One region of the Paenibacillus sp. GYB004 genome, then DNA from elsewhere that is predicted to be linked to it. Evidence: riboswitches for the same ligand, from Rfam matches in the RefSeq annotation. Region 1 holds a riboswitch; each other region holds the start of a gene.

Region 1 (5,691 bases):
CCCGAAAATTTTCGCGCGTGGTGGACGGCGTCCAGTACAGGGGTGTGCATCTTCCGGGTCTGCTGGACATGAGCACGCAGCTTACGCTACCCTACGTGAGCCAAACGACTGGCAAAGCGAACGTGGAAACGGACGGCTGGAAAAGACTGTTCGCGATGGTCAAAAAGTTCAACGACATTCCCGGCAGCAAGGGCGGCACGGTCAACCATTTCCTCAAGGACCAGACGGTGGCGATGTCACCCGGCTACGACGTGCGGATCACCTCGCTGGAGGCGTTAAACCATACGCCGCAGCAGTTCAATTGGGATCTCGTCCAGTTTCCGAGCTACCCGGATTTACCGAATGTTGCGGGTGCCTCGTCCGGCCATTTCCTGATGCTTTCGGCTTTGAGCAAGCATAAGGAAGAAGCGTTTCAGGCGATCGACCTGCTGACCGGAGCGGAAACGCAAAAATTAATTACGAACAACGGCAGGTTCACCTCACTGAACGACCAGGCGCTGAAAGAAATGTACGGCAACAATATCAAATCGCTTCAGGGGAAAAACACGAAAGGCGTATTCAAAAGTAAATTCGCTCCGCCCTATGCGCCTTCGAAAAACGACCCGCTGGTTCAGCCTTATTTGAATACAGCGATGACCAAAGTGATCAACGACGAGACCGACATCAACAGCGCGCTTCGCGATGCGGGGGAAGCGGCCAATCGGGATATCGCGGCCAAAAGCCAATAGATAGCTCCTCGAAGCTTCGAAGCCGTGAATATAAGGGGACAAACCAAACAAGAAGTGATTCATTCATCGAGTTTGTAAGCGGTTACGATATTATGGAGGAGGGAAAGGAATGAACGATTTAACGATTAGCAGAAGAAAACTGTTGGCTTCGATTGGAACAGCTGGAGCGGTATTGGCGGCAGGTGGAATAGTAAATGCGGGTGCGCCGGTTGCTTTAGGGCAATCGGACGTGACGGATAGCGTATACGGTAAAGTCAAAGATGACAAGGGTGACGGCAAGTTCCACTGGAAAGACTTGGATCCGATTGATTTTTGCGTCAAGGTTACGCTTGCAGAGCTTAGGGGCGGCGCCGATGCCCGTCCGGAGGACGCTTACTTTGTAGTTGATGCGGGCCAAGAGGGCTTTTTCCTATACGACGAGACAGACGGCTCTAGTCCGGACAATACCGGTACGATCGTCGTGACTACCGGCGGCAAACGGTTCAAACGGGTGCACGAAGCCGGCATGGTCAATGTAAAATGGTTCGGGGCGAAGGGCGACGGGGTGACCGACGATACGCAGGCGATTAACAATGCGATCGCCGGCGGGAACGTCACGGCCTACATTCCGCAAGGCGTCTACCTGATCGATGCGGACGCATCGGGTATCGGGGATTTGTCCGCCGGCATCGAGGCGAAGGATAATACGACAATCGTTATAAGCCCGCAAGCCGTGTTAAAAGCAAAACCGACGTCCGCCGGACGGTATTATGTCATCAACATTTTCGGCAAGCAAAATGTAACCATAGAGGGCGGCGGGAAAATTATCGGCGAGCGGGAGGAGCATACAGGGACGACCGGCGAGCACGGGTACGCCATCGGTATCGGCGGCTCGACGCACGTGCGGATTCGCAACCTGTACCTGGCCAATTGCTGGGGTGACGGGGCGGTTGTCGGGCAGGACCACGTAAAAACGGGCAGCAGGGATGTCGCTTTCGTCAACGTACGCTGCGACAACAACCGCAGGCAGGGCGTCAGCGTGACATACGGCGAGGACGTGCTCTTTGACAGCTGCACGTTCGAAAATACGAGAGGTACGCTACCCCAATGCGGGATGGACATCGAGCCTGACACAGGCGGGATTTGCCGAAAGGTGACAATCGTGAACTGCCTGTTCCAAAACAACGCCAATTACGGCTTGAGCTTGAACGGGAGAGTCGGTACGATCGAAAACATCGTCGTTGATTCGAACCGGTTTGCCGGCACGGAAACGGGCGCGTTTAACTCGGTTTGGAACGTCAATAACGTAACTTTCAAGAACAACATCGTTGACGTGCTGTATACGTATCAGGGGGCCGTCTACATGTCGATTATTAAAAATCATTTGGTCGAAGGGAATTTGATACGCAACCCGAACGGGGTCGCCATCGACGTGAAAATGTCCTCGGGCGTGCAGGTAGCCAACAACCTGTTTACGAATGTGAAATCGACCAGCGTGCGTATGGCGACGGTTACCCATTGTCAGGTCTTTGGTAACTGCATTGACGAAAGCGGCAATACCGGCGGGGCGGATATATCTCTAGGTACGGCGTCGAGCTTCAACAGCATCCAGGGTAACATCATCCGCAATCGGTTGAAAAATGCGGGCACTGCCACGGCGGGCGGCGTGAATTCGATTACGCTGGCGTCGACGGCGTCCGCGGGATCGGGCGAATATAACGGGATGCTGCTCTTTATCGTGGCGGGAACGGGGATCGGGCAGAAACGAAATGTTGCCTCGTATAACGGCACCACGAAAGAAGCTGTCGTGACTACAGCCTGGACGACCGTTCCGGACGCGACCTCGAAGTATGAAGTCCGCAACGGGTCGGACCATGCGATCAAAGTAAACGCAGCCGTAGACAGCTACAATCGGATTCACGGCAACCAACTGATCTTCGGGACGAGGTTGCAAAGCTCAACCGGCATTGTCGATTCGGGGACCGGCACGGTCGTAAACGACAATACGTATTTCGATCCCGTTTAAGCTTCACGCGGGGAAGCGGGCGACGGAGATCTGGAGAACAAGAGATTCCAGTCAGTTTTAAGACAGATTGGCAGGCTCAATATGTTACCGCTTCGCGAACTCACTTGCACAAGCAATGAACTCATGGTCACTCCTGACAGTGGAGTGGCTTCTTTGTTTTTTATGGATGGAATATGCTGGTTTTACCATTGTCTGGAGGCCCCTCGAAAAGGGGGCTTGGTACTGGGACAAGATTATGGTATATGTAACATATTGGAATAAACTCAGCTTTCAGAGAAACAATTTGGAAGAATCGCTCCAAAGCAGGGGGTAACATATGAGTTCCATTCTAAAAGTTATAGAAAAGCTTAAGTTGAACGTCTTGAATATAGAAGATGTTCCAGAGTCCTTTAGTTCCGATGTATACAAACTTACTCTTGCCCGTGGAGAAAACGTTTTTGTAAAAATTCCATTTAACAAGGATAAACTATTCCGTGAATTTCAGATACTTGAAACATTAAAAGATGTAATACCTGTTCCTAAGGTATTGGACATTTGGTATGGGGATGAAACTATTACGGGAGCATTGCTTCTTTCAGCCATCCAAGGTGTGCCTTGTACAGGAGTCATTGATGAGAAACTCTCTTTTCAAATTGGCATGTATCACGCTAAGCTCCATGAGGTTAAAGCTCCTGGGTATGGTTACCATCTAACCGATGGTTATAAGTTACTTGAGCAAAATAATTGGAGATTACATATCCAAAGTAATTTTGAAAAGTGGAAAGAGCCATGCAAAGAAATTCTCGACCCAGAATTGTATGAAAGATGTATTCTTCACTTTGATCGAGTGTTCTCTGCTTTACCGGACCCGGACGGACCCTGCATGGTTCACATGGATTTTAGGCCAGGCAATATATTGGTGAATGGTAACGAGGTTGCCGGCATTATTGATTTCGAGAGTGCCCGTGGCGGATCGTCGGAAATCGATTTTACGAAAGTCAATCGATATATTTGGGAAGTCAATCCGAGGACAAAGATACCGTTCATTGAAGGTTATCAATCGATTCGACCTATGTTGGCTCTGGAAAGAGCGCTGCCGCTTTATGATATTTACGATGCTTTCAGCTCAGTTGTTTGGTGTAAAAACAGAGGAATTGAAAAAAATCAGACGTTCCTTCAAGAAAATATTGCTATTTTGAGGAATTCAGTGGGTTATTGAGCATAGTGGTTTAGAACATATTAGCGTTTTTAGTATATTGTGATATAGGAAGGAAGTCTCCACTACTGGATATTAGGCAAAGGGACATTTGTTTTTATCGTTCATTGTCGAGTAAGATGTAGATATATTTAATTTTGTATAAATTGCATAATCGAGAACAGGTGTCTGATCGGCGAGCGTGCTTGTCGTTCTGACTTAATAGGGAAGTCCGGTGCAATACCGACGCGGTCCCGCCACTGTAACGGAGGAGCAGGCAGCTCAACCAGCCACTGATCTACATGGATCGGGAAGGCCGCTGCCGAGTGACGATTCCGGAGCCAGGAGACCTGCCTGTTCTGACAGCACTGCTGTACCTACGGGAGATAGGGAGGTGTTAGATGAACCGTCATAATGTAGATTATGCAGGCGTCTTTCCCTATGTTTTTTTTCACAGGGAAGACGCCTTTTATTGTTGTTAGCAGATGCGGCACGAGCCGATACCATGTTTCATAGAGTAGCCCATATATGAAAGACAATGTTTATCTCATTGTTTCTGAATGGATCAAGGAGCATCCGTATAGGGTCGCCAATGCAGGACAGGTAGCGAGTGGAGTTGCGGATCGGGCAATTGCTAGAACGGGTGAAACGGAGCAAATTCTGGAGTGAAGGGGGATTCCAATGACCTTGCAGCAATTGAAATATATTCTGACCATCGTTAGTTGCGGCTCCATAAGCGAAGCGGCAAAGAGGCTGTTTATTTCGCAGCCAAGCTTGTCCAACGCGGTGAAAGAAATCGAGATGGAAGCGGGTATTGAGATTTTCCTTCGATCGTCCAAGGGAATCGTGCTATCAAGCGACGGAGCGGAGTTTTTATCCTACGCCAGGCAAGTCGTGGAGCAAGCCGAGCTTCTCGAGCAGCGGTATATGAATCGTAAGCCTTCGAAGAAACTGTTCTCGATCTCAACACAGCATTACGCCTTCTCGGTACAGGCTTTCGTCGGTCTGCTGAAGGAGCTTAACGTGGATGAGTACGAGTGTACGCTGCGCGAAACACGCACCTACGAGATTATCGAAGACGTACGGAATATGAAAAGCGAGCTCGGAATCATTTATATGAGCGAATTCAACCGAAAGGTGATTCAGAAGATATTAAAGGACAACGAGCTGCGATTTCATCCGCTGTTCCAAGCGGAAGCGCACGTATTCATCAGTGAGGAGCATCCGCTTGCCTCCAAGTCGCTGCTGGACATCGAAGATTTGGATGACTTCCCGTGCCTGGCCTTTGAGCAAGGCGAATATAATTCCTTTTATTTCGCGGAGGAAATACTCAGCACACGGACGTACAAGAAGAAAATATTGGTCAGTGACCGCGCCACGTTATTCAACCTGCTGATCGGGCTCAATGGTTATACCATTAGCTCGGGCGTACTGAACAAGGATCTGAACGGGGAGCAAATTAAATCCGTACGGCTGCGCACGGACGAGAGCATACAGGTAGGTTACATCGTGAATCCGAAGGCGAGCTTGAGCCAGCTGGCCGCCGCCTACGTTCTGAAGCTCAAAACAGTCATTACGGATTTCGGCTATCCGATCATCAACCAAGAGGATGAGCTCGCTTGAGCCCATCCTCTTGTCCGTTATTACAATGTTGCTCTTACTTCTTTGGCTGCTTGGACAAGGTTCTTCAAGCTGGCCCACGTTTCAGTGACACCGCGGGTTTTAAGTCCGCAGTCCGGGTTAACCCATAGCTTGGAGACCTCGATCTTGTCCAGCATGCGATC
Region 2 (5,691 bases), on a different contig from region 1:
TTGAAGAGCAAGGAAAGCATTTCGCTGTAAGTTAGCTTGATGATTGCTGTGGATGGAAGGTCTTTTGTCATCCCTTTGACGAAAGGCCTTTTCGCTTCCATGTACCGGGGCGGGAAAACGGTTCCGCAACCGCTGGGCGCCTGTGATATAATGAAGCGTAAATGCCTGTGCAACCGCTACTGGAACGGCAGCCGCCGAGGCAAAGGAGTCCTGATATTTCAATGATCATCGTACGCAATCTAACCCGAACATTACCCGAAGGCCAGACGATTTTGTCTAAAGTGAGCTTTCAGGTCGACAAAGGCGAATTCGTCGGCTTGATCGGAGCGAGCGGAAGCGGCAAATCGACGCTGCTCAGCTGTATCGCCCTCCAGCAAAGATGGACGGAAGGGCAGCTGATCGTAGATGGAACGGAGCTGTCCGACAAAAATGTGATGGACAAGCTCAAGCTGCGCAAGGACTGGGCGTACCTCGAGGAGCGTCCGGCCCTCAATCTCAAAAAGAACGCGCTCAAAAACGTATTCAGCGGGCGGTTTTTCCAGCTGCCGTTATGGCGCAAACTAACCGGTACGGTGTCTACCGAGGAGCATATCCGGGCGATGGACTACCTGGAGCGGGTCGGACTGATCGATAAAGCGAAGATGCTTCCCGCCGAGAAGCTTAGCGGGGGCGAACAGCAGCGTGTGGCAATCGCACGGGCGCTGGCGCAAGGCGCGAAAGTCATCCTTGCTGACGAGCCGACCAAGGGGCTGGACCCGGAATCGGCGGGTAAAGTGCTGCAGGATCTGCGCGCGCTGTGCAAGGATCAGGACTTGATCGTCATCTGCGCCATGCAGAATCTGGAGATGGCCGAGAGAAACGCCACCCGGCTGTGGGGCTTGTCGGGCGGGCGGCTCGTGCTGGACATCCCGGCCCGCAAATTGACGCAAAGAGAAAAAGACATGATCCTGTAACCTTCAAAAAACAGACATCGGAAAGGAAGCGACCAGATCAAGATGAATATGCTGCTGGATGGAAAAACGGCGCTCGTTACGGCGGGCAGCAAAGGACTTGGCAAAGCGAGCGCGCTTGAATTCGCCCGGGAAGGGGCGAACGTCGTCATCTCGAGCCGCAGCTCCGACCATTTGCGGCAAGCCAAGGAAGAGATCGAGCGGGAGACAGGCCGTGAAGTGCTGACGGTAGCGGCCGACGTTAACCGGAAGGAAGATATAGCGAAGACGGTTCAGGCTGCTATCGATTGGACGGGGCGGCTGGATGTGCTCGTGACGAACGCAGGCGGGCCTCCGGGAGGCGGCTTCGACCAGTTCGCGGACGAAGCGTGGGAAGCGGCATTCCAGCAAAACCTGATGAGCGTCGTCAGGCTGATCCGCGAAGCGCTGCCGCATATGAGACGGCAAGGGAGCGGACGGATCGTCAACCTGACTTCGGTGTCCGTCAAGCAGCCGATCCCGGATCTGATCTTGTCCAACGTCTTTCGCGCAGGCGTGTACGCCTTGACGAAAAGTTTGTCGGCCGAGCTCGGTCCGGATTCGATTCTCGTCAATACGGTCGGCCCCGGACGGATCGAGACGGACCGGATCGTGGAGCTGGACCGTCTGGCTGCACAGAAAAAAGGGACGTCCGAGGAAGAGGTTCGTGCGTTGCTGATGGGCCAAATTCCGCTGGGCCGTTACGGAACGCCGGAAGAATTTGCGAAAGCGATCGTATTTTTGGGATCATTCGCCAATACGTATGTGACCGGTCAAGCCGTGCTTGTCGACGGCGGTATGATTCGCGCGTTGTGATCGGAAAAGGCGTATCAAATATGGATTCAAGCAGAAATCCGCACGATTTTGCGGATTTTTTTTGCGTGGAACGGCTGTTTTTTGTAGAGAAGACGCGTCTGACAACTTGCCCGAAGCGGGTGCGCCGCATATAGATGGGGTATGCGATTGTGATCGACATCCAGGAGGTCGTTATCCCCATGAAGGTTTTGCAGCGAGTGGAAAAGGCGCTGGCAGCTCTGCGGCAGCCGACTGTCCGCGAATTGCGGGAAATGCTGTTGTCCTTGGCGTGTACGAAGGAGGAACTTGCCCCCTATGTAACGGAACCGGCCCAGCTCCTCTACGGCCGTAATGTCATAGGCCGGACGGAAGAGGCGGAAGTGATCGTGATCCATATTCCGGCTCGCACCGCAACGCGCATTCACGATCACGGCTGTTCCGCCGGCTGCGCGTTGGTGATCGAAGGAACGCTGCGGAATACGATCTACCGGAATGAAGGGCGGGGTGAGGCCGTCTGCGCGTCCTCCGAGGCGATTCTGCGCGAAGGTCAACTAATGGATGCTCCGCACGGTCAAATCCATCAGATGGCCAATCCGGCGTCCGGACGAACCGTATCCTTACATGTGTATGCTCCGCCGCTGTCGGGGACGAAAACGTATCGCGCCGCTGAGGAATACGTCCTGGATTATGTTATTTAATGGCGCTAATTATCCGAATCATATAGGCAGGAGTTTTCCGCAGACGCCGCGGAAGATGCTCCTGCCTTTCCCATTCTTGATTAATTTGTCCCGAGAAGATCCATTTTCACTAGTTTTTTGCAAAAGCGCGAGGCAGGGCAAACGAGGAGATGTGACGAAAATTTTTTGAAGTCGGGAATCTCAATCCCCATGCGAGATTGACGTTTTTCCTCTCTCCGTTTTCATATTTTCATACTTAAATAGGCGGCTGAACCGATTGACAAACACAATATCTTGATATAAATTAAATTCCATGAACTACATATTGTTCGTTCGGGTGCTTCACGCCCAACTGGGCGCGATAGCTTAATAGGGAAGTCCGGTGAGAAGCCGGCACGGTCCCGCCACTGTAAGGGAGTAGCTTCAGTCCTTGGCCACTGGCACATCTAGTGCCGGGAAGGCGGACTTGAAGTGCCGATCCCCGAGTCAGGAGACCTGCCCGATATCTTAGACACGTTACCTACGGTCGATAGGAAAGTGTCCGCATCGTCCTTGTGCTTGCAGGCGTTCTTTGGCATGCGCGCAAAAGGCGCATCCGGCACCGGGCTGTCGCAGATGCGTCTTTTTTAACAGAATCGGTGCGGAGCCGCTGCCTGCGGCAAGCGGATCTTCCCATCCGCAGAGACACTCGCGGGTCTAGGGTACATAGAGAGGAGAATCCAGATGTTGATCGCTTACGACTCCAGAACGGGAAATGTGAAACGGTTCGTCAGCAAGCTGAATTTGCCGGCAGTCAAGATTGACGAAGAAATGACTGTCGACGAGCCGTTCGTCCTCGTTACCTATACAACCGGATTCGGGCAGGCTCCGGAGAAAACGCTGAACTTCCTGAAACGGAACTCGGCCAAGATGATTGGCGTATGCGCGAGCGGCAACCGTAATTGGGGAGAAGGCTTCGCGCGGAGCGCGGACCGGATCTCCGACTTGTACGGCGTGCCGGTGCTGGCCAAGTTCGAACTGGCCGGAACGTCGCAGGATGTAGAGAAGTTCGTACGGGAGGTGAACGCAGTTGCGGCATATTGAGTTGAACAACATGTTGATGCAGCGCGATCAGGACGGCTTTTTCAGCCTGGATAAAGACCAGGAGGCGGTCGTGGCGTTTATGGAGGAAGTCGGCCGCAAAAGCGTTCGTTTTGCTTCGACGGCTGAGAAAATCCGTCATATGATCGACAACGACTTTTACGAAAATGTACTGGATACATACACGATGGAACAGGTTGAAGAAATCTATAACATCGCGCATCAATACCAGTTCGAATTCCCGTCCTACATGGCGGCATCGAAGTTTTACACGGATTACGCTTTAAAAAGCGACGACCGTTCCCTATATATGGAGCATTTCCCGGACCGTGTGGCGATCGTTGCGCTCCATCTGGCGCGCGGCGATATGGACGCGGCCCGCTCACTGACCGAATCGATGATGGAGCGCAGGCTGCAGCCGGCTACGCCGACCTTCCTGAACGCAGGCAAGAGCAGGCGCGGCGAAATGGTATCGTGCTTCCTGCTCGAGCTCGACGATTCGCTGAATTCGATCAATTACGGCATCGGCACGTGCATGCAGCTGTCCAAGATCGGGGGCGGCGTAGCTGTCAACTTGTCGAAGCTGCGCGGCCGCGGCGAGCCGATCAAGGGCGTCGAAGGCGCAGCCAAAGGCATCATGCCGGTGCTCAAGCTGATGGAGGACGCGTTCTCCTATGCCGACCAGATGGGGCAGCGCAAAGGCTCCGGAGCGGCGTACTACAACATTTTCGGCTGGGACGTCATCGAGTTTCTGGACAGCAAAAAAATTAACGCGGACGAGAAATCCCGCCTGAAGACGTTATCGATCGGCTTGATCGTGCCGGATAAATTTTATAAGCTGGCCGAGCAAAACGAGCCGCTTCACGTATTCGCGCCATACTCGGTATACCGGGCTTACGGCACCCATTTGGACGATATGGATATGGACGATATGTACGACGTGCTGATGGCCGACGGCCGCATACGTAAAAAAGCGGTTATGGGAGCCAGAGACATGCTCGTCAAAATCGCCACGATCCAGCTCGAATCGGGATATCCCTACATGATGAACCGCAGCAACGCCAGCCGCGCTCACGCGCTTAAAGATATCGGATCGATCAAAATGTCGAACCTGTGCACGGAAATATTCCAATTGCAGGAAACGTCGGAGATCGGCGACTACGGTCAAGCCGATATCATCCGGCGCGACATCAGCTGCAACCTGGCGTCTCTCAATATCGCCAATGTGATGGAACGGAAAAAGATCCGCGAGTCGGTGCATGAAGGGATGATCGCACTCACCGCGGTTAGCGATATGACTTTTATTTCGAATGCACCTGGCGTCGCGAAGGCGAACCGCGAGCTGCATTCGGTCGGGCTCGGAGCGATGAATCTGCACGGTTTCCTGGCCAAGAACAGCATTGCGTACGACAGCGTGGAGGCGATTGAATTTGCCCGGACGTTTTTCATGGCGATGAACTTTTATTCCATCGAGAAAAGCATGGATATCGCCCGCGAGAAAGGAATCGTGTTCGAGGGCTTTGAACGGTCCGAATATGCGAAAGGCACTTACTTCGACCGTTATGTGGAGAACGACTTCCGTCCCGTATCGGATAAGATCAAGCAGTTGTTCGAAGGGATCGCCCTTCCGTCGCCTCAAGATTGGCACAAGCTGAAGGAAGACGTAAGGAAGCACGGTTTGTACCACGCCTACCGTTTGGCGATTGCGCCGACGCAAAGCATCTCATATATCCAGAACGCGACATCGAGCGTTATGCCGATCGTCGAGCCGATCGAGACGCGCACGTATGCCAACTCGACTACGTATTATCCGATGCCGTATTTGAATCGGGATAATTTCTTCTTCTATAAATCGGCTTACAACATGGACCAGTTTAAGGTCATCGATCTGATCGCCGAGATTCAGACGCATGTCGACCAGGGCATCTCCACGGTTCTGCATGTGAACAGCGACGTGACGACGAGACAGCTTGCCCGTTACTATATATATGCCGCCAAAAAAGGGCTGAAGTCGCTGTATTACACCCGGACGAATCGTTTGTCCGTCGAAGAATGCGTCAGCTGCTCCGTGTAACAACGGGGTGGATGGACGGAAGGAGATCATGGGCTCATGAAAGAGGCAAAGGCGCATAAAGCCGTCAACTGGAACCGTCCGGACGACGATTTTACCA
Region 3 (5,691 bases), on a different contig from region 1:
CTGAAACCGGCGGGAGAATTGAGACTGGCTCAGGCACGCGTGGTCCGCAAGCTCCTTCAGCGAGATCGGCTCGTAGGCGTGGTTCTGGATGTACAGGGCGGCCGTCCGAATCGCCGGGTCTTTCGTGTAACGAAGGGACTGCTCATCCTGCCGCTCCGCTGCGTACAGAAACAACATGTCGGTGACCAGATGCTGCCTGTAGGCGAAATTGTCGCGCGTTTCTTTATTGGACATCTCCCGTACACAGTCGAAAGTAGAGGAATATCGGTTAATGCGGTGAAACGATATTTTGCCGTAAGGAAGCTGAGGTCCGGGCTCCATCGGTTGTCCGGCCGCATTTCTCCAGCTGAATTCGGCGAACAGAAACGACAGCGGTTTGTCCGACTTGCGGTGCAGCTTTACATTCGGAGGGCACAAGAGGATATCCCCGAACTTAGCCATCCCCGCCTCGTCCCCGATCCGGTAATGGAAGCTTCCTTCGTCCGCGGCCAAAATCACCCAGTGCTCGTACATATCCTCCGGCATCAAAAAGGGACGCTTGGTCAAGCTGTAGTACCAGCGGACCATCTCTACCTGAAACGACTGCTCCATCTCCGCTTGCCTCCCTTCCGCACAAAAAAGGATATGAAAGATAAGAAGTTGATGCATGTAAAACAGGAAACCTATCCTTTATTATGATATCAAGAAATGCGAAAATAAGATATGTAAAGGGAGTGCGGAAGATGAGAATGGAGAGCTTTCTTACGTATGAGCAGTTGAACGATTATCGCGAGAACGGGTATCTGGTGCTCCGGTCGGTTTTCTCCGAAAAGGAGACGGCGGTTTGGCGTCAGGAGTGCGAGCGGCTGATCAGTCTGGACGACTACATCCACCCGGACAACCTGCGGGTCGGTTACCGGAAAATGCCGGACGGCACGTCTGTTATCGAGAAATACGATCCGGTGCACGATCTGTCTCCCGTGTTTCGCGATCTGGCGCAGGACGAGAGAATTTTGTCGCCGCTGCGGGACCTGTATCTGGATGAGCCGCTGCTGTTTAAAGATAAGCTGATTTTCAAGCTGCCCGGCGTAGCGGGTTATACGATGCATCAGGATGCCGCGTGGTGGCAAGGCTTTCCGATGGAGGGGCTGATCTCCGTTATGGTGGCGATCGACGGAGCGACGGAAGAGAACGGCGGACTCGAGCTGTTTCCCGGCTATCATGACCGGCTCCGTTCGACTCCGGGCGTGCTGCGCAATATGAATCAGGAGGAAATCGCCGAGATCGACCTGTCCAAAGGCCAAATCGTCGAGACGCATCCGGGCGATCTGATCCTATTCCATTCGTTCACTCCGCACAGAAGCGGTCCGAATACGGCGAGTGTAAGCCGCCGCCAGCTGTATTTAACGTACTCGCCCTCGAAAAACGGGCAGCTGTACAAAGCGCACTACCAGCACTTTTACCGGTATGCGACGGTCGGCCGGGACGAGAAAAGCCTCAAAAACGTATATTTCAAATAAATGGATTTCGGTCCGCTCCAGTCTTCCGGTTCGCCGGAGGAAGGGAAAGCCTAACGAATCGTAGGGTGCTTATTGCTGAAAAACGACGTTATTCCAGACGTAACGAATCCGGGGATCGTTATTGAACCCTAAGTGGAGAAAAAACGATCCGATTTGCGGAAATAACGATACGAGAGTTCGTTACAAATTCAAACACTCGCATTCGGCTCTGATAACGGTTGCTGGGTTCGTTAGCGATACCACCGCAAAAAGACAACACGACCTGAGGGCGAGCGGCTGGAGCGAAGGAAGGGGGGGACCCATTCCCTTTCACGCGTTAGCGTATCGGTTTGCACGTCAAAGGACCGTCCGGACGCTTCCGGACGGTTTTCCTTATTCGCAGACGAAGCCTGCAGGAAGCGCTGGCGAGGCCGGACGGCGGCCGTCCTCCAACTTTCGTTTAGCGATTCCGCATGCTATCATAGAACAAGAAGTTTTTTTAGACGAGTGGAGGGGAAAGACCAGATGAAAGCGAAATTCCGGAGGGCGGGTCTGCTGGCTGCGGCTCTAATAATCGTGGCGGTGCTGATGACCGCATGCGGAGGGCAGAAGGCGGATATTTCCGTCTTTATGATGTTCCCGCAAAATTCGCCGTTTAACAAACAGGACGAGCTCAAAAATGCACTGCAGGCCAAGCTGGGGGAAACCCCAACCGTAACGTTCAGCGTCAGTCCGATCTTCGAGCCGCAGAAGATGATCGTCGAGCTCGCGGCGGGCGACCATGGCATTTTCGTTCTGCCCAAAGACCAATTCGACGCATTCAAACAGGAAGACGGGATGATCGATCTCGGCGATACGCTCAAGAAGGAAGATTTCCCTGAGGGCGTACACAACGGGACGCTGGTCGGCATTCCGCTGAAAGATACGAAACTGCTGAAGGATGCAGGTTACAAAGGCGAAGAAGTGGTCGCGTTCATCACCGTCCGCGTCAAGGACAAGGAAGCGAAAGCGAAGCAGGTTTTGAAAGCGATGGCGGAGAAATAGGCGGAACGCGTTGGATGAATCGAATAGGAGGGGCTGTCCCGACAGTGTTCGCTTGACATAGCAACATCCCCATTTCCGAACGCGAAAGGACCTCAATTTCCACACTAAAGTGGAAGTTGGGGTCTTTTTTCTCAAGGAAAATTGGTTCTAAGCGGGCTCAAGAAATCGCAAAATGACTTTTGGAACAGCCTCTTTTTGTGCGATTCAGACTTTTGACGACCCGCCCAGGGCGGATTTTGCAGGTAGAGATGCCCGAAATGGAAGCCACGCAACACCCAAAATCAACACAATCTGGTCATCGAGGGACAGGTGCAGGATTCGATGTCGGCTCAGGAGATCGCGAGCTTGTACACGCCGGAACAAATGAAGGCGGGCATCGTATTATTTGCGACGCTTCCGATTTTGATCGTGTACCCGCTGCTGCAGCGTCATTTTGTCAAAGGCGCGATGCTGGGCTCGTTGAAGGAGTAAGGGGCGGTTCCGGTGAAAGGTATGTAGGAGCGTCCAGTCGGCAGATCGGACTTGTTGCCGGTGCTTCGTAATCATCAAGTTGGCGAAGGAGTGGAGGAAGATGAAGTTTGCGGTAATGAAGCAAAGCATGACACCGCCGCAGCCTGTATTTATGGCCGGATTCGGGGCAAGAACCCGCAAAAGCGAAGGACTGCTCGACGAGCTGTACGTCAAAGCCGTATTGCTCTCGGAGGGCGGCAAGGATCTGCTGCTTGTCGTCTTCGACGCGCTCGGAGCGGACAGGGGATTCGTGCTCGGTGTCAAAAAGGCGCTCGGCGAGCGGTTCGGGCTGGAAGAAGCCGATATTTTGCTCCACTTCACGCACACGCACGCTTCGATTCACTTGACAGGCGAGCATCCGGAGCTGCGCCGGGGCAATTACAGCCTCGCCCAGGATCAGTGGCACGAAGACTCGGCCGCGATCGATTATACCGAAGATATCAAGTATTAATTCGTCGGGCGTGCCTGCCACAGGCTGGAGGACGAGCGTCCCGGAGAGATCGCGGTCTTCCTGCAAGGCGCCGCCGGCGATCTGAAGCCGCGTCATAGTGCAGAGGACGGCCGCTTCAAGGTGTGCTCGACCGCGGAGATGCAAGCCGCAGGCGACGAATTGGCGAGCGAGGTGGGCCGTGTCCTGACGGATGGGACGTATGCCGGGATCGAAGGTCCGTTCCGTTCGGAGCTGGCCAGCATCGACTTGTCCGCAGGGGCTCCCGACGAGCGGAAGATGGCCCAGTTGCTGAGCGGGGAGGCGGGCGAATTTTATCGCCGCGCGGCGGAGCGGACGATCAAGGCGGAGCAAAGGGGCGTCGTGAAGACGAAGCTTCCGCTCTATGTGCAAACCTGGAAGCTGTCGGATCGGGTTGTGCTCGCAGCGCTGGAAAGCGAAATCCCGACCGAATATTCGCTTATGCTGAAGCGCGGCTGCCCGGACCGGAAGCTGATCGTGCTTGGTTACTCCAACGGCGTTTATTCGTACATCCCGACCCGCCGCATTCTCAAGGAGGGCGGATACGAAGCGGATCACCCGTTCACGATCGGCTTCAAGAGCCGCTTTGTGCCCGAGATGGAGGAGCTGATTTTGCAGGAAGTGAGCCGGCAGATGAATGCAGGAATTACGGATCAGCGGCAGTGAGCGATAACAACTAGGCATGGATAGAGCCTAAGCGCTTGGGTAACCGGGCGCTTTTTGTCATTGCGCAGCTTGTCCTTGGGGCCCGGCTCTCGCGGCGAACCGGAATTCCGGAATCGACCTATGGAGAGCACATTTTAGAGGGAATCAGGAGGGGGACTCGGCGGGTTCGGTTTTCATAACGAGGACCCGCTTATTACGGTCGTATGGGGAGCGGGGAACGGCTGGCGGCACGCATGGCATTTGTACGAGATGTATTGTAAACCCGCCGGATATAGCCTATAATCGATCCGTAAGCAAGATGTCCGCAGACGGTTCGCCGCTGCGGAAGGAATCGCTGTCAACAGGTGCCCGGAAGTCAGCATGCGACCGGGTTAAAAGGGAAGTCGGTGCAAGTCCGACACGGTCCCGCCACTGTGATATAGGAGCTTCCTCCACTAGGCCACTGTCTGATGCAGACGGGAAGGCGGAAGAAGCAGCGCTTGATTATAGGGCGCATCCTATGAGTCAGGAGACCTGCCTGTTGCGTTTATGCACTGCTTCCTTCGAGGAAAAGGAGCCGGCAACATTCGGGAATTTCATGTATTCGTGCGGATGCGCGATTACCCGTGTTTGCTGCCCCCCTCCGGTCTAGGATGGGGGTTTTCTTTTGTGAGTCGGGTCGGAGGAATCGGGGGAACGTTCGTGCAAGGAGAGTAACTCTAAAGGAGAGGGAGCAACCATGAAGAAGCTGATCATGCTTCTGCTGTCCGTCACGCTTGCGTTCGCGCTCGCGGCATGCGGTCAAAAGCAAGAAGGGGGCGTCAAGGAGCCGGCGCCGGCAACCGGAGGTTCGGCTGCAACCGGCGGGGAAGCCGCAGGCAAAAAGACTTCCTACCCGCTTACGATCAAGGACGACTCCGGCAAGGAGTTTACGTTCGCGAAGGCGCCGGAACGCATCGTATCGCTGTCTCCGACAGAGACGGAGGTGCTGTTCGCGCTGGGGCTCGGCAGCAAGATTGCAGGCGTGTCGAATCTCGACGATTACCCGGAGGAAGCGAAAAGCAAGCCGAAAATGGGCGATCTGCAAGGAAATCCGGAAGCGATTATCGCAGCTAATCCGGATATCGTATTCGCAGGACTGTCGCTGAACAAAAATTCGGTGGCGAAGCTGAACGAGCTGAAGTTGAATTTGTTCCAGACGAACCCGAAAACGATTGACGCCGCGATCGAGCGCGTTCTTCTGTTCGGACAAATTACAGATACCCAGGCGCAGGCGGAGAAAGTCGCCGAACAGATGAAGAAGGAAAAGCAGCAGGTCACGGACGCTCTGAAAGGGCTGAAGGAAGACCAGAAGAAGAAAGTATATATCGAATTTTCCCCAGGCTGGACGGTCGGCAAAGGCGAATTCATGGACGACCTGATCACGCTGGCCGGCGGCGTCAACGTCGCATCCGACCTGCAGGGCTGGAAGCAGATCAGCGAAGAGAAGATCATCCAGTCCAATCCGGACGTCATCTTCTTCGCCAAAGGCGTTCCCGATCTGGA
Region 4 (5,691 bases), on a different contig from region 1:
ATGCCGGTCAGCCAGTTGCCGCCGGCAGGCGTGAACACCGGCTTGGGCCACCATTCCCAATAAAGGGAGGGCTTGTCGATACAGCGCCGGCTCAATTCCGCATAATAAGCGAGGCGGTCCTCGTATTTGTTCCGGGCCGCTCTGGCCCGATCCGGCTCGTCCAGTGCCTCGCCTAGGGCGGTCAGGCATTCGGCGATATCCGTCAGCGTTTTGGGATTAAGCGTAATATACGGCAGGCCCCGTTCCTCCAGGGCGGCGATGTTCTTCTCCATGCCGGGTACCGTCAGCGATGCGAGCACCAGATCGGGACGCAGCGCCTCCACCGCATCCATATCAATGTTCAAATCCGAGCCGAGCTTCGGCAGCCCGTTCGTGCTGGATGGCCAGTCTGTATATTTATCGACCCCGACGATATGGCGGTCGAGCCCCATAAAACCTAGCAATTCCGAATTGCTAGGACTGATCGATACGATTCTCATAGCATGACACTCCCTTCGGCTTCCTTAACGCGAGTGGCTGTCTCTTATTGGATCAGATCGGGATAGATGCCTTTTGCAATCGTCCGCAAGCCATCCACAATGCGGGGACCCGGGCGGTTCAGCGTATCCTGATCGACGCCGACGAGCTGGTTGTTTTTGACGGCATCGATTTTATCCCATCCGTTGCGTCCTTTGATGATTTGGTCAAGCGTAAGACCCGCTTTATCTTTGGTGCCGGTCGTATAGAAAATGACGGCAGGGTTGTCCTGGATAATTTTCTCTTCGTTGATCTTGTTGTAGCCTTTCGTATCCGCAGCGATATTAATGCCGCCGGCCAGCGTCAGCACCTCGTCCATAAACTCGCCCTTGCCGACCGTCCAGCCCGGCGAAAACTCGATGTATACTTTTTTCTTCTGGTCCGGCTTGACGGTGCCGACGGCGGTTTTGATGCTGTCGATGTCCTTCTTCATCTTGTCGGCCAGTTCTTTGGCTTCCTTATTCTTATCGGTTAATTGTCCGATGATCAAGACGTTGGCGATAATATCGTCGATCGATTTCGGTTCGAATTTGTACAGCGGCAGGTTCAGCGAGCGCAGCTTGCCCAGCGCGTCGTCCTTGATGGAAATGCCGGTAATGACCAGGTCGGCATTGGCCGCCAGCACCGCTTCCACGTTCGGAGCGGAAACTCCGCCCAGCTTCGGCTTCGACTTCGCCGCTTCCGGGTAGTTATCGAAATCCGTTACGCCGACGATCCGGTCGCCCAGTCCGAGCGCGAACAAAATTTCCGTTTCGGCCGTGGAGGTGGAAGCGATGCGTTGAGGCGCTTTTTGCAGCGTTATTTCGGTCCCGGTCGTATCTTTCAAGATAAGCGGGTATTTAGTGGCGGTGACAGCGGCATCTGTTTGTTTGGGTGCCGCCGTCTCTCCCGCTGGGGACGCCCCGTTTTTCACAACAGATTCTTCCCCGCTCCTCGCCCCGCAAGCAGCGATCGAGAAGCTAAGAAGGATAACGAGTAATAGTGCGGTAATCTTGTTCATGAAGCGTTTCGTTCCTCTCCGGTTTGAAATTGTAGAGAACGGCTTGAGGGTGCTGAAATCCCGTATCTACCGTCCGGCGCAACATCAAAAACCCCGTTCCGGAGGAAGGGGCAGCTCATCAAGGATTTGCCAGGCACGGCGCAACGGCGAAATACCGCCATGACGCCAAAAAAACGGCGCTGCAGCGCGTCGCGCCCGTCACCGGTCCGCTCACGCGCATGGCTGCAACCATGCTGGTAAAGATCAAATCGCTGAATAGCCCAATCCTTTTCCGCGAAGGATGTCGTTGGCTGAAGCGCAGATAGGCAGGTTTCCTGGCTCTCGGGCATTGCGAGTTCCCCGCCTTCCCATCCCTCGTAAGGAACAGTGGCTTGTGGAGTTCTCCCCGATACACAGTGGCGGGACCGCGCCGGATTCGCACCGGCTTCCCTTTTAACCCGGCATCCGGTCGTCTTGCACCGAACACTGGGCACCTACTGGCTGATACAGTTCTTTCACTAGAGTCAAGCTCATTTCACTCTGGCGATTATACCATAGCATGGGCTGGGATGCTATGCTTGTTTCAATTTGATCACTCGGCCGGTGGAAGGACCACGTCCAATGAAGATAGGATCGCTTTATAATCGTGTCCCGTTCGTTTTCGAAGAACCATGCACGGGTACCTCTCAAATGCATTGGGCATAAACTGAGCTATGTCATTGTGGAGAGGATGTTTACCTTGTTTCCTTATCGACCGGAAATTCATCAATTTCCCTATTCCGATTATTGGTTTCGTCCCCGCGGACATTATAGTTCCCCCTATTCCGAAGGCGGATTGCACTGGAGGCGTCGCGCTTTAGAATCGGACGAAAGCTGGCGGATGTCCAACCAGCAGCGGCTTACTTTCGTGCTTGTGCATGGCTCTTGGGCTGACGCTCACTTTTGGGACGGCGTAGCTGCGGCGCTGCGCAGTCAAGGGCATGACGTCCATACGCCGGAGTACGCGGGTCACGGCACAGATCCGAACAAACATGTCTCGCATGCGATGATCACGAAGTCCGTCGTCGCCTTTATCATGAGGCTCAACCTGCGCGATATCGTTCTCGTTGGGCACAGCTTCGGCGGATCGGTCATCCAGAAGGCGGCCGAGCAGATACCGGACCGCATCAAACGTCTCGTGTTCTGGGACGCGTTCGTCCTGAAAGACGGCGAGTCGGTTGCCGACGAGCTGCCGCCTCAGACAAGGCAAAGCTTCGAGCAGCTCAGAGCCGGATCGGAGGACGATACGATCCCGCTTCCGTTTCCGCTGTTTCGGGAGTTGTTCGTCAATACGGCAACCTTGGAGCAAGCCAAACAGTTTTACACAAGTGTCCGTCCGGAGCCGGCGAAGCCGCTATTCGAGAAACTGGATCTACAAGTGTTCTATACGCTGCCTACGCCCAAAAGCTATGTCTATTTCTACCAAGACAACGTGCTGCCGCAAGGAGAAGGCTTCGGCTGGAATCCGCATATGTCCGCACGGCTAGGTTTGTTCCGCCTGATCGTCGGCGATGGGGACCACTTTACGGATACGCGCACAAGGCCGGCCATGGTGGCGCAGAAGCTTTATGAGGCGGGCCGGGACTGATCGGGGACCGTAATGTACCCAAAAAGTTACTGTGGAGGAGTCTGGACCAGGTTGTCTGAACTAATGAACGGTTGCCTTTTCAAAATACGAGAGGGTCTACCAGCTCATTCCAGTGCACCAACGGTCGGCCCGTATGGTCTACGGCCATCGTACCCGTATACACCCGGTCCTTGTGCTGACAGCCCTCCGTCATCAGATGCTGCCAGACCGCTTGCAGAAATACAGAGGTCAGGAGTGGCGGCACTTCGTTCATGTTCTGCCACTTCGGCTGCCCCTCCTCGGATGTTGTCAGTTCCGTCCGCATCACTTCTCCGGTATAGACATACTGCACCCGGATTTCCGCTTCCTTTTGCCGCATCAGTATGTAACGGAGACGCATCTGACGGATTTCTTCGCGCCTCAGTCCCGTTTCTTCTTCAATTTCCCGAAAACAGGCCGCAAGCGGATCATTCAGTTCTTCCGGCTCCATATGACCGCCGATTGCAGCGTAAAACGGTTCAGACCGGCCTTGCCACTTGGAGGCCGGCTTATTCATCAACAAGACTTGATCGCCCCTGAACAGAAAGGCGGAGGCCAACTGTCTCAACTTCATTTCCACTTCAAATCCCTCTCCTGTCTGGATTATAGTCATTTCTGGTTTTTAGTCCCATTCTAGTATTCATGTCAAAATAATGGAGAAAGTTTACTGGATTAACGGGCTGCCAAATTAGGCCGAATTCGGCTTGCTTCTGAACTCGACCTGATTGATTCGCCGGAGCAGGCAAATGAATTCACCTGACCTCCATCCTATATGTACGATCCCTGATATAGTTGAATAATCCTCGGGTACTTCTTTTCGTAAATAAGATCGTGCTAGCGTTGTTTAGTTTTACGTCCTTTCGTTCTAGTTTCAGCCGACCCGCCGACTGATTCCATATTCCATTCGTCGTAATGAGCTTTACAGACACCCATTCCGTAAACAGACTCTTCGCACTTCCACGCCGCGCAAGTTATTTTTTTCATTTCGGACTTATCTTCCTGAATGTTATCTTCTTTCATTATGATTGCCTCCTCTTCCTTATCGGAGTAATTCCTGCCATGCTTTCATTTAATCCTAAATTGGAACCACTGATCCTATAATCATCCAGTAGTTCTAGTGGTACTTGAAGTATAACATCATTTTCCGAATCTTCGTCCCTTATACACCTAGCCAGATAGTGTTTAGCAATGAAGAATTGTTTCATCACTGGCAGCGCAACTAGTCCCTGGTCATGCGCAAAATGATGCTCTCGCTCCTGTCCTTTCCGCGCCTGGACTTTTGCTAAACAGAATGGACATGTATAGACTTGAGAGCGACTTTAATCGATCACGAATATGCCGCAGGACACCCTTTTCGTCTCTTGCAAAAGCTAGAGTAACCGACAAAAATAGCCCCCCTCTGTTGAATGCTGCCTAAGACTTTATTTTTTTCTCGCGATTTGGTCCCGCAGGGCTCTGGCCCGTTGCCATAAGTGCCCCCATTCACTCAAAATCGACTCGTATTCTTGCCGTTCTTCTTCGGTTAATCGCTCCTCTGGCCTTTCCGGAGGTGTGTATGGATATTGCTGCAAATACCGAACTATAGTTATAACCCTTGTCTCTGCATCAGCAGGATAATTCTGCCTCAACCAAGACTCCCAAGGTTTCTTCCCTCTCCGATCATTGCAATCGTGGCAAGCCGGAACCACATTTCCGATCAAATAGTCACCGTTTAGAGAAGCTGGAATCAGATGGTCCGGAACCAATCCGTTACGAGTGTCACCCGTATCTGCTATCCCACAATATGCGCAGTGATGCTCAAAAATCTCTTTAATACTTGACCAGTCTGTCGGAGACAATTCGTGTGTCGTAATTAGTTCCCTCATACCTCGCACAACTTGGTAGTTCATCCTGGAAAACATTCGGTTGCCCATCGACTTCTCTTTGCGGGCAGGGTTCACAATCTCTGCTCCCGTGTTTATCTCACTATTTGTAGCTCGTCTTTTTTTGTACTTGGAGACAACGTTATACACGAATTGATACTTAATACCCATTCGTCTTGCAATCTCTGCAACCGACACCCTCATGTCATACAGCTGACGTATTTCTGCAGATTTAGAAACTTCCTCTTTCATACCCCTCACCTCGCTCAGATGGAATATTGCCTATCATAACTTATTTCTCGATCTCATGTAAGTTTGGGGATTGTCTTGGTCAGCACCAGTCGTCCGCTGTTCGAAGAAAATAAAGTTGTAGACTGGAAAAACAAAGTATTAGACTAGGAAAAAATAGTATTAGACTGAGAAAAGCATCTGACCTCTCACGGTTGTGCTGCGGTCAAGAAAGGATAAAAAATCGTCAGGTAAATTTGCCTGGTGGTCCTTCGTGTGAGGGAAGGAGAAATCCGGCAGATGCGATTGTGATCAAAAACCACCCATGACGCACGTGCGTCATGGGTGGTTTTTGATCATTTTCATAAGTTCAGGAGGTGGCCGTGGTGCAATAGCGATGTTTTCAATCATTTCGGTGGACAGAGTATTTCGTGAAATTGACCAGCATGACCCTGGAACGG

Evidence for each region. A riboswitch is a leader RNA that binds a small molecule or an ion and turns the genes downstream of it on or off. The one in region 1 is predicted to bind cobalamin.
Region 2: another riboswitch for cobalamin. It lies ahead of nrdI (class Ib ribonucleoside-diphosphate reductase assembly flavoprotein NrdI); the one in region 1 lies ahead of PV433_RS32130 (LysR family transcriptional regulator).
Region 3: another riboswitch for cobalamin. It lies ahead of PV433_RS05935 (ABC transporter substrate-binding protein); the one in region 1 lies ahead of PV433_RS32130 (LysR family transcriptional regulator).
Region 4: another riboswitch for cobalamin. It lies ahead of PV433_RS33490 (ABC transporter substrate-binding protein); the one in region 1 lies ahead of PV433_RS32130 (LysR family transcriptional regulator).

Annotation. Positions count from the first base shown of each region.
Region 1 is NZ_JARBDB010000071.1:20,509-26,199, reverse strand. It holds gene PV433_RS32145 (ABC transporter substrate-binding protein) at 1-728, shown strand, start outside; gene PV433_RS32140 (right-handed parallel beta-helix repeat-containing protein) at 838-2,733, shown strand; gene PV433_RS32135 (phosphotransferase family protein) at 3,050-3,931, shown strand; cobalamin riboswitch at 4,074-4,279, shown strand; gene PV433_RS32130 (LysR family transcriptional regulator) at 4,589-5,530, shown strand; gene metE (5-methyltetrahydropteroyltriglutamate--homocysteine S-methyltransferase) at 5,551-5,691, opposite strand, start outside.
Region 2 is NZ_JARBDB010000047.1:228,656-234,346, forward strand. It holds gene PV433_RS19600 (metal-dependent hydrolase) at 1-30, shown strand, start outside; gene PV433_RS19605 (phosphonate ABC transporter ATP-binding protein) at 222-953, shown strand; gene PV433_RS19610 (SDR family oxidoreductase) at 996-1,784, shown strand; gene PV433_RS19615 (cysteine dioxygenase) at 1,964-2,461, shown strand; cobalamin riboswitch at 2,759-2,957, shown strand; gene nrdI (class Ib ribonucleoside-diphosphate reductase assembly flavoprotein NrdI) at 3,164-3,523, shown strand; gene nrdE (class 1b ribonucleoside-diphosphate reductase subunit alpha) at 3,510-5,594, shown strand; gene nrdF (class 1b ribonucleoside-diphosphate reductase subunit beta) at 5,631-5,691, shown strand, end outside.
Region 3 is NZ_JARBDB010000009.1:78,319-84,009, forward strand. It holds gene PV433_RS05905 (AraC family transcriptional regulator) at 1-591, opposite strand, end outside; gene PV433_RS05910 (phytanoyl-CoA dioxygenase family protein) at 723-1,499, shown strand; gene PV433_RS05915 (hypothetical protein) at 2,004-2,522, shown strand; gene PV433_RS05920 (hypothetical protein) at 2,844-2,993, shown strand; gene PV433_RS05925 (hypothetical protein) at 3,094-3,483, shown strand; gene PV433_RS05930 (hypothetical protein) at 3,604-4,167, shown strand; cobalamin riboswitch at 4,493-4,702, shown strand; gene PV433_RS05935 (ABC transporter substrate-binding protein) at 4,886-5,691, shown strand, end outside.
Region 4 is NZ_JARBDB010000073.1:85,621-91,311, reverse strand. It holds gene PV433_RS33495 (cobalamin-binding protein) at 1-479, opposite strand, end outside; gene PV433_RS33490 (ABC transporter substrate-binding protein) at 524-1,516, opposite strand; cobalamin riboswitch at 1,804-2,006, opposite strand; gene PV433_RS33485 (alpha/beta fold hydrolase) at 2,376-3,122, shown strand; gene PV433_RS33480 (NUDIX domain-containing protein) at 3,202-3,714, opposite strand; gene PV433_RS33475 (hypothetical protein) at 3,975-4,160, opposite strand; partial or broken gene PV433_RS34285 (competence protein CoiA family protein) at 4,160-4,441, opposite strand; gene PV433_RS33470 (HNH endonuclease) at 4,562-5,254, opposite strand.